3 regions of the Micromonospora sp. DT53 genome follow, and region 1 is predicted to be linked to each of the others. Evidence: riboswitches for the same ligand, from Rfam matches in the RefSeq annotation. Region 1 holds a riboswitch; each other region holds the start of a gene.
What was found. Region 1 has a riboswitch for cobalamin ahead of ACLQ3B_RS11700 (acyl-CoA thioesterase). Riboswitches for the same ligand answer to the same signal wherever they lie in the genome.
Positions count from the first base shown of each region.

Region 1 (4,776 bases):
ACGTGCACGTAGCCGAGGTCGCCCTCACGGACGACGACCAGGTGCCCGTACGCGCCCAGGTACCGCTCCAACTGCGCCGGTACGGTCGGGTCGGCGCTGACCTGGAAGTGCATCGGCGCCGTCACCCCCACCGTCGGGGTGCCGGTCATCGACACCGCGTACGGACCAGCCGTCGCCTGTGCCGCCGCTGGCGGCAGCGCGGTCGGGTTGTGCGCGCCGGGCACGGTGTGGTCGACGCCCAGCACGAGAGGGATCTGCGTGCCGTTGGTCGCGGTGACGGAGAAGTCGGCGTAGACGCGGTAGCCGCCGGGCCGGGCCAGCGTCAGGGGGACGCTCCAGGTGCCGTCGGGCGCCATCGTCGGGTGCAAGTGCTGGTAGCCGGACAGGTCGCGGCCGACCACGATCATGTGCAACGGCTTGTCGTGGACGACCGCGAAGGTCGTTGCCGGCTGCCGGTCGGTCCCGACGATCCGGAACCGGTAGTCGGCGCGTACACCGGAGGGTTGGGACCGCTCCAGCGGTTGCAGGGTGTACCCACCGGCGCTGACCGTCGTCCCGGTCGCCAGCGTCGCGCCCGTCGCGTCGTCACCCCGATGCGTGTGCGGCCCCGTGCCGGCCGGGTGTTGGTGCCCGTCGGTCGCCGAGCCCACCTGCCCCGAGGCGGGCGGTCCACCGGCTGCCGGTCGTGCGTTGCCGGTCGCCGGACTCTCTTCTGCCGTGCCGATACGGGCCAACCCGAATCCGGCCAGCAGGGCCACCACCAGACCACCGACGAACAGCGCCAGGTGGGTGTTGTTCAACCGGGACCCAGGCGTCGCGGCGGCGAGGTCCGTGTCGGGCCGTGGTCCGGGGTCGACAGTCGGCTCGCCGTCCGTGCTGGCGAGGGCCTTGGTCGCCTGGTCGGTCGGCGTCGGATCGACAGCAACGTCCGTGCGGGCCGTGACGACCGTGTTGCCCTTGCGCGCCGCCGGCACGGTGGCGGACCCCCGCTTGTCGCTCGCGGTACGCGCAACGACGCCGACCTTGCCTCCGCCGACCTTGCCAGCGGCAGCCTTGTCCCCGACGGTCTTGCCCCCGACGGTCTTGCCCCCGACGGTCTTGTCCCCGACGGTCTTGCCGCCGCCGGTCTTGCCGGTGCCGGCCCTGTTCGTGGCACGGGCGCCACCGCCCCGGCGACCGGTGGTCGCCGCCGAGGCACGGCCCCGGCCGGTGGGTGTGCCGGCGGATCGGCGACGCCAGACGACGAACCCGGCCACCGCCCCGACCGCCGCGACAGCCGCCGCCCAGCCGGCCCAGGCCAGCGCCCCGGGACCGCTCTCCTCGGTCGACCCGGTCGACGGGGCAGCCGCAGCCGGCGGGGTCGTCGGATCCTCCGCGGTGGTCGGCACCGCCGAGGCCTGCCCGGACGTGTTGTGCTGCTCGGTGGCGGCCACCAGCGCCGGGTCCGGTTGGGTCGACGGCGGGCTCCACCCCTTCGGCGCCGTCGTCACCCGCCCGTCGTAACGGAAGGTCAGGGTGCCCCGCACGGTGTCGCCGTCCGAGGCGACCGACAGGTAGCTCACCGAGTACTGGCCCTTGGCAGGCAGGTGGGCGACGGACACCACCGCGGGGAATCCCGTCGTGTACTCCCGTGGCTCGAACTTCCCGTTGACCAGGAAGTACTCCCGTACCGGCTTCTCCAGTGGCGTCGGCTCCCCCTGCGACCAGCCGTTGTCGACACGGGTGCCGCCCGGGGCGGTGATCGTGAAGAACGCGTTGGCGGCGGCCTTCTCGGTGAAGAGGAGCCGCACCGACGTCAACGGTTCGCGCACGGTGGCGCCGCTCGCCGGTGTGGACGTGGCGAGGGTCCCGTGCGCTGCGGCGGGTTGGGCGGACGCGAGGAGGGCGATCGCCGAGGCGAGGAGGAACGCGAGGAGGCCCGAGACCACCCGCCCGCAAGTCTGGGGGAGACGACGCATCTGGATATCCTCACCCTCGCGAGACTTTTTTCAAGAGGCGGCGATCTTCTTCCTCAGATGGCAAAAGTTGACGATGAGGTCATCCGCCGCCGCGGCCGGACGCCCCGGGTGGACAGATTCCCTGGCCAGCTATGCTCGCCGGCGGCGCTGGTTCGCCCCGTCGTGACCGGCTGGGCGTCGCAAGAGGGAACCCGGTGGAAATCCGGGGCTGCCCCGCAGCGGTGAGTGGGAACGACCGCCGTCATCAGCACTGGGCCAGCGGCCCGGGAAGCGACGGCCAGTAGGGGACCGGCACGACCGGTCAGGCCCGCGAGTCCGAAGACCTGCCTGCGCCGCGTACACAACCGTGTGCGCTGCCGTCGGCCTCGCGGGTGGGCTGGGCGGGCGACGGGCCGTGCGTGTGGTGCGCGGCCAGGTCCTCGTCAGCGTGTGTCCGCGACCCGGCGGTGTGGGTTCCGAGGGACGGACTACCGCTGTGCACGACACCACCACGATCGCCGGCCGAGCGCCGTCGGCGTCGCACCTGACCCTTTCGCAGATCATGGACCAGCACCACACCAACCTGATGGGTACGGTGCACGGCGGCCGGATCCTCAACCTCATCGACTCCGTCGCCGGTGTGGTCGCCGCCCGGCACTCCGACGGGCCGGCGGTGACCGCCGCCATCGACGAGACGGCGTTTCTCCGCGCGGTGCGGGTCGGTGACGTCGTGCACGTCGACGCCCGGATCACCTGGGCCGGCCGCAGCTCGATGGAGGTGGCGGTCAAGGTGACCGCCGACCGGTGGGACCGGGCGGTCCCGCCCACCGACGTGGCAACCGCCCACCTGGTCATGGTCGCCATCGACGACGACGGCCAGCCTCGCACGGTGCCGCCGCTGCTACCGGAGACCGACGGGGACCGGCGACGGTACCGGGAGGCGGAGATCCGCCGGAAGCACCGGCTGGCGTTGCGGCGCGCGCTGCTCGACGGTGCCGAAGACGACTGACCCGTGGTCCGTCCGGCGCGGCGCTGGCCGGTGGGGCGGCGAGCTGGATGCCCCACCGTCGAGGAACCCGCCCCGCCGTCGATCTGGTCGGATAGCGTCCAGGTGAAGCCTCGATCACGGAGAGTGTGGATGGTTATGCGCGCTGCGGTGCTGCGGGCGTTCGACGTTCCGCTGACGGTCGAGGAGATCGATCAACCCACCCCCGGGCCCGGCCAGGTGTTGGTGCGGATCGTCGCCAGCGGGGTCAACCCGCTCGACACGAAGATCCAGGCTGGAAAGGCCGCGCACGCGCGTGTCGAGCTGCCTGCGGTGCTCGGCCTGGACCTTGCCGGCGTCGTCGCGGCGATCGGCACGGAGGTGACCGGGTTCGACCCGGGAGACGAGGTGTACGGGCTGTGCGGGGGCGTCGGCGACCTGCAGGGCTCGCTGGCCGAGTACGCCGCGGTGGACGCCCGACTGCTGGCCCGCAAGCCGACGAGCCTCTCGATGCGGGAGGCCGCCGCCCTGCCGCTGGCGGCGATCACCTCCTGGGAGGGGCTGGTCGACCGGGCCGGAGTCCGCGCCGGGCAGAAGGTGCTGGTGCACGGCGGCGCCGGAGGTGTCGGGTACGTGGGCGTGCAACTCGCCCAGGCGCGCGGCGCCGAGGCGTACGCCACGGGCAGGCCGGCGAGCATGCGGGTGATCGAGAGCCTGGGCGCCGTGCCGATCGACTACACCGTGAGCAAGGTCGAGGAGTACGTCGAGAGGCACACCGGCGGCGAGGGGTTCGACATCGTCGTCGACAACGTCGGTGGCGCGACACTCGACGCGTCGTTCGCAGCGGTACGCACCTATCACGGGCACGTCGTGAGCGCGCTGGGCTGGGGCTCACACTCGCTCGCCCCGCTGTCGTTCCGTGGCGCGACCTACTCCGGCGTGTTCACTCTGCTGCCGATGCTCACCGGACGGGGCCGCGAACACCATGGCGACATCCTGCGCGAGATCGCGACGCTGGCCGATGCCGGTGCGTTGCGCCCGCGACTGGATCCGCGCGCGTTCACGCTCGACACGGTCATGGACGCCCACCGGCTGGTCGTCGACGGCACCGCCGATGGCAAGGTCGTCGTGGACATCTCAGGTTGAGCCGCAGTTGCGCAGGTCAAGGCGGGCTCCGAAGATGCCGGCACCGATGCATTGCGTCCTCAATCAGCTCAGCGTCAGAAATGATGGCGTCGTAGGGTTTGTGGCATGCACAGCACCTTGACGGAGCGCGCTCGGTGCCTCTACGGCGACGAGTATCGGCCCACTCCGCCACGATGCAGCGCTGATCACGACGAGCGTCATTTCATTGAGGAACTCACCTTCGCTGATGCCGAGTCGATTCTCGCCATGCTGCGCGAGTTGTGCCCACACGTGGTTGACGGCCTCTTGCCGGTCTGGGTGCGGAACCTGGCCTATCGTCTGGTCCTTCTGCAGTGTCCCGATGAGCCGGCGCTGTTGAGAGAAGCTGCGCAGAACCTCTGGCTGCACGGGCCCGATTGGGATGACATCGCGGCCGACCTCACCCGCCGCGCCGAGGTCTTGGAGGCAAGCCGAACCGGGACCTATCACCGCTCCAAGGCGATCCAGTAGCGCCGCACTGGACCGTGCTCGGTGTCGCGGATGCCCTCGAGGACGCCGCCGTTGCGTTCGATCGTCCGGGCCGACGCGATGTTGTCGGCCCGGCAAGGGATGAGGACGCGATCCAGGCCCAGGACGACGCGAGCCTCCGTGAGCATCTCGCCGAGTGCCCAACTCGCCAGGCCTCGGCGGCGCGCGGACGGCCGGACGCCGTAGCCGATCTGGCCGATC
Region 1 is NZ_JBNCKM010000003.1:56,999-61,774, forward strand. Features, by position in the region: gene ACLQ3B_RS11695 (copper resistance CopC family protein) at 1-1,958, opposite strand, end outside; cobalamin riboswitch at 2,090-2,303, shown strand; gene ACLQ3B_RS11700 (acyl-CoA thioesterase) at 2,500-2,946, shown strand; gene ACLQ3B_RS11705 (zinc-dependent alcohol dehydrogenase family protein) at 3,076-4,068, shown strand; gene ACLQ3B_RS11710 (hypothetical protein) at 4,174-4,557, shown strand; gene ACLQ3B_RS11715 (GNAT family N-acetyltransferase) at 4,533-4,776, opposite strand, start outside.

Region 2 (4,776 bases), on a different contig from region 1:
AGCCGGGCTGGCTGGGTAGGACGTAACCGCTGCCCGAGCCGGTGTCCTGGATGATGCACGGGTCGGTGAAGTGCTCGTGCAGGTGGTCGACGAACTCGGTGACCCGGTTGGTGAGATCCCCCGAGATCGCGACGTAGTCGAGCACCGACACGTGTTGGACCATCTCGCACAGGCCGACGCCCCCGGCGTGTGGGCACACCGGCACGTCGAACTTCGCGGCGAGCAGCAACACGGCGACGATCTCGTTGATGCTGGCCAACCGGCCGGTGTCCAACTGGCAGAAGTCGATGGCCTCGGCTTGGAACAACTGCTTGAACATCACCCGGTTGTGGCAGTGCTCGCCGGTGGCGACGCCGATCGGCGCGACGGCACGGCGGACGGCCGCGTGGCCCAGGATGTCGTCGGGGCTGGTCGGCTCCTCGATCCACAGTGGCGTGAACCGGGCGAGGGCGGTGACCCACTCGATGGCCTGACCGACGTCCCACACCTGGTTGGCGTCGATCATCAGGTTGCGGTCCGGCCCGAGGATCTCCCGCGCGATCGCGCATCGGCGGATGTCGTCGTCGAGGTTGGCGCCCACCTTGAGCTTGACGTAGCCGTAGCCGGTGTCCACCGCCTCCTGGCACAGTCGGCGCAGCTTGTCGTCGCCGTAGCCGAGCCAGCCCGCCGAGGTGGTGTAGGCGGGGTAGCCGGTTCGGTCGAGCTCGGCGAGGCGGGCGGCCTTCGTGGCCTCCTTGGCCCGCAGGATGGCCAGTGCCTCGTCCCGGGTCAGCGCGTCGGACAGGTAGCGCAGGTCCGCGATGTCGACGAGTTGCTCGGGGGACATGTCGACGAGCAGCCGCCACAGCGGCTTGTCGGCGACCCGGGCGACCAGGTCCCACGACGCGTTCAGCACGGCCGCCAGCGACAGGTGGACGACACCCTTTTCCGGGCCGAGCCACCGCAGCTGGGAGTCGGAGGTCAGGAGGCGGTAGACCGCGCCCATGTCCGCTGCCATCGTCGCCACGTCCAGGCCCACGAGGAGCTGTGCCTGGTGGACCGCCGCCGCCGCGACGATGTCGTTGCCTCGACCGATGGTGAAGGTCAGGCCGTGCCCCGCGAGTGGCGCACCCACGCCGTCGACGCCGTCGGTGTGCAGGACGACGTAGGCCGCCGAGTAGTCGCCGTCCTTGTTCATGGCGTCTGACCCGTCAGCGGTCAGGGAGGTGGGGAAGCGGACGTCTTCGACGGTGACGGCGGTGATCTGCGGCATGCGCTCCTCGCCCAGCTAGGCTAAAGATCAGATGATCACTGGGAGTATACGAAGGACTGCTCCGGCTAGTCAACGATGTTGATCATCGTGGGCCCCGCATACGTATGATGTTTGCCGCCTTGATAGATCACATCTTTGTCGATTGTCGACACGCGCGCGGGGCCCCGTCCCCGTCGCCTGGCGTCGGCCGGCGTGGCGTGGTCGGCCGCGTTGGTGACGGTGGTCACCGCCCCGGTCCCGACACGCCCGAGACCGACATGTGGGGTGTGACAACGGCTGCGTCCCTATATATGGTGTCGAGCGCAGCTGGTTCGGCCGCTCATCCGGGGCGGTCGAGGCAACAGGGAACCCGGTGGAAATCCGGGACTGTCCCGCAGCGGTGAGTGGGAACGACAGCCGTCATCAGCACTGGGTCACCAATGGGCCTGGGAAGCGACGGCCAGTAGGAGACCGGCGAGACCGGTCGTGCCCGCGAGTCCGAAGACCTGCCAGCGCGCCGCGTACCCGCACCCGGGTGGGCGGCGGTCCGAGGCCGCGTGGGACGGCTGACGCCACCTGACCCACGCCGCGCTGGCGTGGCGTCCGTCGGTGTCTGTCTCCTCGCGTCCGGGCCACCAGGTCTCGAACTCCGAGGAGCGAGTGGTGACAGTCACCGAGGTAGTCCCGGCCAGCGGCGACGCGACCCTGCGGCGGTCGCCGATGCAGGTTCGCAAGCGCGACGGCGCCACCGAACCCGTGGACGTGAACAAGATCGTCCGGGCGGTCGAGCGGTGGGCCGACGACCTGACCGACGTCGACCCGATGCGGGTGGCCACCCGCACCATCAGCGGCCTCTACGACGGCGCGACCACTGCCGAACTGGACCGGCTGTCCATCCAGACCGCGGCCGAGATGATCGGGGAGGAGCCGCAGTACTCGCGCCTCGCCGCGCGGCTGCTGGCCGGCTACGTCGACAAGGAGGTGCGTCGACAGGGCATCACCTCGTTCAGCGCGGCGATCCGGGTCGGCCACGCCGAGGGCCTGATCGGTGACGACACCGCCGCGTTCGTCGCCGCACACGCCGCGACGCTCGACCACGCCATCGACCCCGACGGCGACCGCCGGTTCGAGTACTTCGGCCTGCGCACCGTGTACGACCGCTATCTGTTGCGCCACCCCACCAGCCGACTGGTGCTGGAGACCCCGCAGTACTGGCTGCTGCGGGTGGCCTGTGGCCTGTCCCGGACGGCGGACGAGGCGGTCGACTTCTACCGGCTGATGTCCAGCCTGGCCTACCTGCCCAGCTCACCGACCTTGTTCAACTCCGGTACCCGGCACACCCAGATGTCCTCCTGCTACCTGGTCGACTCGCCGCTCGACGAGCTGGACTCGATCTACCAGCGGTACGCCCAGGTCGCCAACCTGTCCAAGTTCGCCGGTGGCATCGGCATCGCGTACTCCCGGGTCCGCTCCCGCGGCGCGCTGATCCGGGGCACGAACGGGCAGTCCAACGGGATCGTGCCGTGGCTGCGCACGCTGGACGCGAGCGTCGCCGCGGTCAACCAGGGCGGCCGGCGCAAGGGCGCGGCCTGCGTCTACCTGGAGCCGTGGCACCCGGACATCGAGGAGTTCCTGCAACTGCGGGACAACACCGGCGAGGACGCCCGCCGCACCCACAACCTCAACCTGGCCAACTGGATCCCGGACGAGTTCATGCGCCGGGTCGAGGCCGACGAGCCGTGGTCGCTGTTCGACCCGCACGAGGTGCCCGAGCTGCCCGACCTGTGGGGGGAGCGGTTCGACGCCGCGTACCGGCAGGCCGAGGCGCAGGGCCGCTACGTGCGGCAGATCCCGGCGCGGGAGCTGTACGGGAAGATGATGCGCACCCTCGCCCAGACCGGCAACGGGTGGATGACCTTCAAGGACGCCGCCAACCGACTCTGCAACCAGACCGCCGAGCCCGGCAACGTGGTGCACCTGTCCAACCTCTGCACCGAGATCGTCGAGGTGTCCAGTGACGCCGAGACCGCCGTGTGCAACCTCGGCTCGGTGAACCTCGCCGCCCACCTCACCGACGGCGGCATCGACTGGGAGCGGCTGCGCGCCACGGTGCGGACCGCGGTGACCTTCCTCGACCGGGTCATCGACATCAACTACTACCCGACCGCGCAGGCGGCGGCGAGCAACCCCCGCTGGCGGCCGGTCGGGCTCGGGCTGATGGGCCTGCAGGACGTCTTCTTCGCGCTGCGGCTGCCGTTCGACTCGCCGGCCGCGCGGGAGCTGTCCACCCGGATCAGCGAGGAGTTGTACCTGACGGCGCTGGAGACCTCCGCCGACCTGGCGCGCGACTTCGGCGCGCACCCGGCGTACCCGCAGACCCGGGCCGCGAGGGGTCAGCTGCAGCCCGACCTGTGGGGTGTCCAGGGCACGCAGGCCGCGCGGTGGGACGCGTTGCGGGAGCGGGTCGAGGCGTACGGGCTGCGCAACTCGCTGCTCGTGGCGGTCGCGCCGACCGCGACCATCGCCTCGATCGCCGGGTGCTACGAGTGCATCGAGCCGCAGGTGTCCAACCTGTTCAAGCGCGAGACCCTGTCGGGGGAGTTCCTCCAGGTCAACACCGCTCTGGTACGCGAGCTGAAGGCCCGCGGTCTGTGGACCGAGCGGATCCGTTCGGCGATCAAGCGGGCGGAGGGGTCGGTGCAGGACGTCGACGAGCTGCCGGCCGGCGTACGGGAGTTGTTCCGCACCGCGTGGGAGCTGCCGCAGCGGGCGCTGATCGACCTGGCCGCCGCCCGCGCCCCGTTCATCGACCAGTCCCAGTCGCTGAACCTGTTCCTGGCCGCGCCGACCATCGGCAAGCTCTCCTCGATGTACCTGTACGCCTGGAAGGCCGGGCTGAAGACCACCTACTACCTGCGCTCGCGCCCCGCCACGCGGATCCAGCAGGCCACCGTCAGCGCCGTCGCGCCCCTCGCACCCGTCGCCGTCGACGCGGAGGCGCTGGCCTGCTCGCTGGAGAACCCCGAGTCGTGCGAGGCCTGCCAGTGACGCCCGCCGACGCCACCACCGACACGAGGACCACACACATGCTGCTCGACCCCGGGATGGACCTCACTCTCCGTCCGATGCGCTACCCGCACTTCTTCGACAGGTTCCGCGACGCCATCCGCAACACCTGGACCGTCGAGGAGGTCGACCTGCATGCCGACCTCGCCGACCTGGACAAGCTGTCACCGGCCGAACGGCACCTGGTCAGCCGACTGGTGGCGTTCTTCGCCACCGGTGACACGATCGTCGCGAACAACCTGGTGCTCAACCTCTACCAGCACGTCAACAGCCCTGAGGGCCGCCTCTACCTGTCCCGGCAGCTGTTCGAGGAGGCCGTGCACGTCCAGTTCTATCTCAACCTGCTCGACACGTACGTGCCCGACGAGACCGAGCGCTTCGAGGCATTCGCGGCCATCGAGAACATTCCCTCGATCCGTCGCAAGGCCGAGTTCTGCTTCCGCTGGATCGACTCCCTGAACGACCTGCGGGAGCTGCGG
Region 2 is NZ_JBNCKM010000007.1:349,399-354,174, forward strand. Features, by position in the region: gene ACLQ3B_RS23405 (enolase C-terminal domain-like protein) at 1-1,252, opposite strand, end outside; gene ACLQ3B_RS23410 (hypothetical protein) at 1,318-1,479, opposite strand; cobalamin riboswitch at 1,543-1,759, shown strand; gene ACLQ3B_RS23415 (ribonucleoside-diphosphate reductase subunit alpha) at 1,952-4,279, shown strand; gene ACLQ3B_RS23420 (ribonucleotide-diphosphate reductase subunit beta) at 4,318-4,776, shown strand, end outside.
Region 2: it holds a riboswitch for cobalamin, as region 1 does, so the genes downstream of both, ACLQ3B_RS23415 (ribonucleoside-diphosphate reductase subunit alpha) here and ACLQ3B_RS11700 (acyl-CoA thioesterase) in region 1, are expected to answer to the same signal.

Region 3 (4,776 bases), on a different contig from region 1:
CCCCGTGATTCCAGCCGCCGGCGGCGGTACTGGTCGAAGTAGACGGCGGCCCAGATGATCACGCCGACGATCACCTGCTGGTAGTGGATGCTGATGTCGAGCAGGACGGCGCCGTTGCGGACCAGGGCGATGAGGAACGCGCCGATGATGGTCCCGACGATCCGGCCCTGCCCGCCGAACAGGCTGGCTCCGCCGATGACCGCGGCGGCGATGACGTCGAGCTCCAGCGAGATCCCATAGTTGGGCTGGCCGGAGTTGACCCGGGACGCGGCGATCATGCCGCCCAGCCCGACCAGGACGCCGGCCAGCACGTACACCCCGGTCAGGTGGCGACCCACCCGGATGCCGGAGCGGCGGGCCGCCTCCAGGTTGGAGCCCATCGCGTAGGTGTGCTGACCGAAGCGGGTCTGGGAGAGCAGGAAGGCGACCCCGACGGCGACCAGGACGGTGATCACCACGGCGAACGGAATGCCGAGGATCTCGCCGTTGCCGAGCAGTTGGAAGGATCGGGGCAGGCCGTAGACGCCGACCGCTCCGGTGATGATGAAGACGAGGCCGCGGCCCACCGACATCGTCCCCAACGTCGCGATGAACGGTGGGATCCGGGCCACCGTCACCAGTAGCCCGTTCAACAGCCCGGCCAGCGCGCCGACGCCGATCGCGACGGCCGTCGCCGCCCACAGCGAGAAGCCGAGGTCGCGCACGACCATCGCGCCCAACACGCCGGCGAGCGCGGCGACCGACCCCACCGACAGGTCGATGCCCTTCGTGATGATGACCATCGTCTGGGCCGTGGCGATGATGGCGATCACCGCCGTCTGGGCCCCGATGTTGAAGAGGTTGTCCGCGGTCAGGAAGTACGGACTCGCGAAGGTCAAGGCGATGAACAGGACGACCAACGCGGTCGCGGCCGTGAACTCGGAGACGGCGTGGGAGACCCGTTCCCGGAACCAGTCGCTGAGTTCGCCGCGCTGCGTGCCGGCGGTTGCCTCGGCGCTACTCATCGTCGGACCTGACCTCCCCAAGCGTGGCGCTGGCACCCGACGGGAACCCGCCGACGAGCCGAACGTCCGTGCGCGACCGACCCGGCTCGGATGGCAGTGCGGCAACGTGCCGCACGACCCTCGAGATAGGTCGGATGTTTGCCCCGATCAGGCGTTACCTTCCCACGCATTCACGTATGTTGCCAAGGTCTTACGGGCATGTTTTGCCATCGTTACCTGCACCACCGAAGGCATACATCTGACCAAACGCCATCGGCCGCCGTCGCTAGCATGTTATCGATAACATGCTATGTCCCCAGTTCGGAACCCGCTGCCGGGTCAGAAAGGGCTCAGTTGGTACACCCGGGCGGCGGTCTCACGCCAGATGGCCGCCCGCTCGTCCTCGGACAACGGGTCCAGCAGGTCGCCGAGGACCGTGACCCAGCGGGTGTACGAGGTGGCGAGCAGGCACACCGGCCAGTCCGAGCCGAACATCAGCCGATCCGGCCCGAACACGTCGAGGGCGTGCTCGACAGCGGGCCGCAGGTCGGCCGTCGTCCAGGACGCGCCGTCCACTTCGGTCACCAGGCCGGAGAGCTTCGCCGTCGTGTTGGGCTCGGCCGCGAACGCGCGGAGGTCGCGGCGCCAGTCACCGAGATCGGCGCGACCGAGCGGGGGCTTGCCGAGGTGGTCGAGGACGAACCGCACCTGGGGCAGGTCGCGGACGAGTCGGGTGGCCGCCGGCAGCTGACCGTGGCGCACCAGGAGGTCGAAGGCGAGGCCGGCCGCGCCGACCGCGGCGATGCCCCGCCGCACGTCGGGGCGGTCGAGATAGGCCGGGTCGGGCTCGGACTGGACCAGGTGGCGGATCCCGACCAGCCGTTCGCCGCCACGCGCCTTCCGCAGCCGGTCGAGGCGACGACCGACATCGGCGGCGGTGAGGTCGACCCAGCCGACCACCCCGGCGACGAGAGGATCGTCGGCGGCGATACCGAGCAGCTCGGGCGTCTCCGACCGAACGGCGACCGACTGTACGACCACGGTCTGGGTGACCCCGGCGGCCCGGGTCGCCGGGGCGAGTTCGACAGGGGTGAAGTCGTCGTCGATCGCGGCCATGGTGTGCGGATCGATCCAGGGCTGTGGGTGCCGCGCCCGGACCCAGAGGTGATGGTGCGCGTCGACGATTCCCGGCCGTCGCGCGACCTCGCCGGTCGTCATCGGACCCATCCTGGCGTGTTCACGTTCACCCCCGCCCCGCCACCGACCGAACCCCTCCGGGTAGACCCGGAGCCACAGAGTCGATCTGGCAGGTTGACCATGTTAGCGGTAACAGGCTGTTCCCGCGTCGCGGAACGCGCGCCGGACCGAATTCCCACCGGGTCGCCTTTTGGTCTGACGAATCCGCCGGCACCGACGGCTGGTCCGACTCGTTGACCCTCCGGTGGGCGGACGCCGTCCGAGCGCGGCGCCCGGGTTGACCGCCTGAGGTGGCACCGATACCGTCGACCCACTATCTGCGGCGACGCGAGGGAAGCCGGTGTGAATCCGGCGCGGTCGCGCCACTGTGAGCGGTTCCCAACCACAATTGGGGGCCGCGAGCCAGGACGCTCGGTCGTCCGCAGCCTTGCGATGGGGACGCGTCATCCCTGGGGAGGTTCGTGTATTCATGTCTAGTTCCGCTTCCAGCCAGCCGGTGGTGCACCCCGTCGGCAGCGCACGTCTCCTGTGGACGGCTCTGGCGACCGTTGCCGTGCTCACCCTGCTGGCCTACCTCGTCGCCTTCGACCAGGGGGCGGTGTCGCGCAGCGGGATGTACCTGCACGAGCTGATGCACGACGGCCGGCACCTGCTGGGCGTCCCGTGCCACTGAACACCACCACCGCTCCCCCGTTCCTCGCCGTCCTCGTCCGCGGTCTGCTCGCCGGCCTGCTCGCCGGCCTGCTCGCCGGGGCGTTCGCGTACGTCGCCGGCGAACCGCACGTCGAGGCAGCCATCGCCATCGAGGAGGCGGCGGCACACGCCGAGCCCGCCGCTGGTGCGCACGACCACGAGGACGCCCTGGTCAGCCGCACGGGTCAGCGTGGCGGCCTGTTCCTGGCCACCGGCCTGTTCGGGGCCGCGATGGGTGGCTTGCTGGCCACGGCGTACGTCCTGCTGTCGCGTCGGCGGCGCGCTGACGACGACGGGCGGTCGGGCCTGCTGCTGGCCGGCGCGGCGCTGCTCGGCGCGGTGATCGTGCCGTTCCTGAAGTACCCGGCGAATCCGCCGGCGGTCGGCGACCCGGCCACCATCAACCAACGGACCCTCACCTACCTGTTGATGGTGGTGCTCGGGCTGGTGGCCGTGTGGGCCGGCTCGCTGGGCTACCGGGCGGTCGGGGCCCAGGCGCCGCCATGGCTGCGCGCCGCCGCGGCCGTGGGCGGGTTCCTGCTGGTCGCGGCAGTGTCGTACGTGGTGATGCCGTCCTTCCAGGAGGTGCCGGCGGACTTCCCGGCGACCCTGCTGTGGAGTTTCCGGCTGGCCTCGCTCGGCACCCAGGTCGTGCTCTGGACCGGCATCGGCCTGCTGTTCGCGGCCCTGATGCATCACGAGCGGCGTCGCCGGTCCGCCACCGCGCTGCCGAGCACGTGACCGGCACCAGCCTCCGGCTGGTCGCCCACGGTCGTACCGCCGCTCTGCGTCGGGCCCGCTTCGGCGGCACCGACGACGGCCTGGACGAGGGTGGCCTTCGTGCCGCCCTCGCCCAGGCCCACCCGGGTCCGGACCGGCGTGGGCCCCTCGGCGTGCACGACACCTGCCTGTCCAGCCCGGCGGCGGCGGCCCGACAGACCGCCGACGCCCTCGGCCTGCTGCCGACGATCGAGGCGGCGTTGGCCGACTGTGACTACGGCGACTGGTCCGGACTGTCGCTCGAGGAGATCGCCGGCACGCACCCGCAGGCGTTGCGCGACTGGCTGTCCGACCCGGACTCCGCGCCGCACGGCGGTGAATCGGTCACTGCCGTGCGGGATCGGGTCGGTCGCTGGCTGGACGAGCACCGTGGCGCCGGTCGACGCGTCGTCGCGGTCACCCACCCGCTGGTGATCCGGGTCGCGGTCGTGCACGCGCTCGGCCTGCCGACGGCGACGTACCGACAGGTGGACGTGGAGCCCCTGGCCGTCGTCCAGCTCACCAGCCAGGGCACGCGCTGGCACCTCCGGCTGGGCCCGCACTGAGCTGAGCGGTGGGTGGACGGCCCGCTGAGCCCGACCGGACGGTCTGCTTCAGCCCTCTCGAGTGCGGACCAGGGCGGCGGCGCGGCCCAGGGCGGATTTCTCGACTGCGGACAACGCGGGGTCGACCCGGCGCTGGCCCAACGCACGCCGTAGTTGGCTGACCCGGGGCGGCTCCGCGCGTCGCTGAAAGGCGTCGAGGCCGTCCCGGGCAAAACCGGCGAGTTGGGCGTCCGAGCCGACCGCCACCTCGGCGAGGATGAGAGCGGTCATGGCCACGTCCAGGTCGGCCGGGCCCTCGTCCGCATTGCGCCAATCTATGACCACCGGCCCGCGCGAGGTCACCATGACGTTCTGTGGGTGCAGATCGAGGTGCAGGACGCGGTCCGCCGGGTCGGCGCTGAACCGGGCCGGCAGGGTGTGGAGGCGGTCATGCAGGCCCACAAGCTGGTCAGCGGCCGCGCCGATGCCGGTGCGCCCGGCGAGCAGCGACGCCAGCAGAGTCTCGCCGTCGAGTCGTTCGAGCACCAGGTCGGGCCCTTGCGCGTCGTACACCACGGGCACCGGGTAGCCGGCGGCCC
Region 3 is NZ_JBNCKM010000007.1:340,806-345,581, reverse strand. Features, by position in the region: gene ACLQ3B_RS23380 (ABC transporter permease) at 1-1,004, opposite strand, end outside; gene ACLQ3B_RS23375 (amidohydrolase family protein) at 1,323-2,201, opposite strand; cobalamin riboswitch at 2,470-2,614, shown strand; gene ACLQ3B_RS23370 (CbtB domain-containing protein) at 2,650-2,853, shown strand; gene ACLQ3B_RS23365 (CbtA family protein) at 2,844-3,614, shown strand; gene ACLQ3B_RS23360 (histidine phosphatase family protein) at 3,611-4,198, shown strand; gene ACLQ3B_RS23355 (phosphotransferase) at 4,247-4,776, opposite strand, start outside.
Region 3: it holds a riboswitch for cobalamin, as region 1 does, so the genes downstream of both, ACLQ3B_RS23370 (CbtB domain-containing protein) here and ACLQ3B_RS11700 (acyl-CoA thioesterase) in region 1, are expected to answer to the same signal.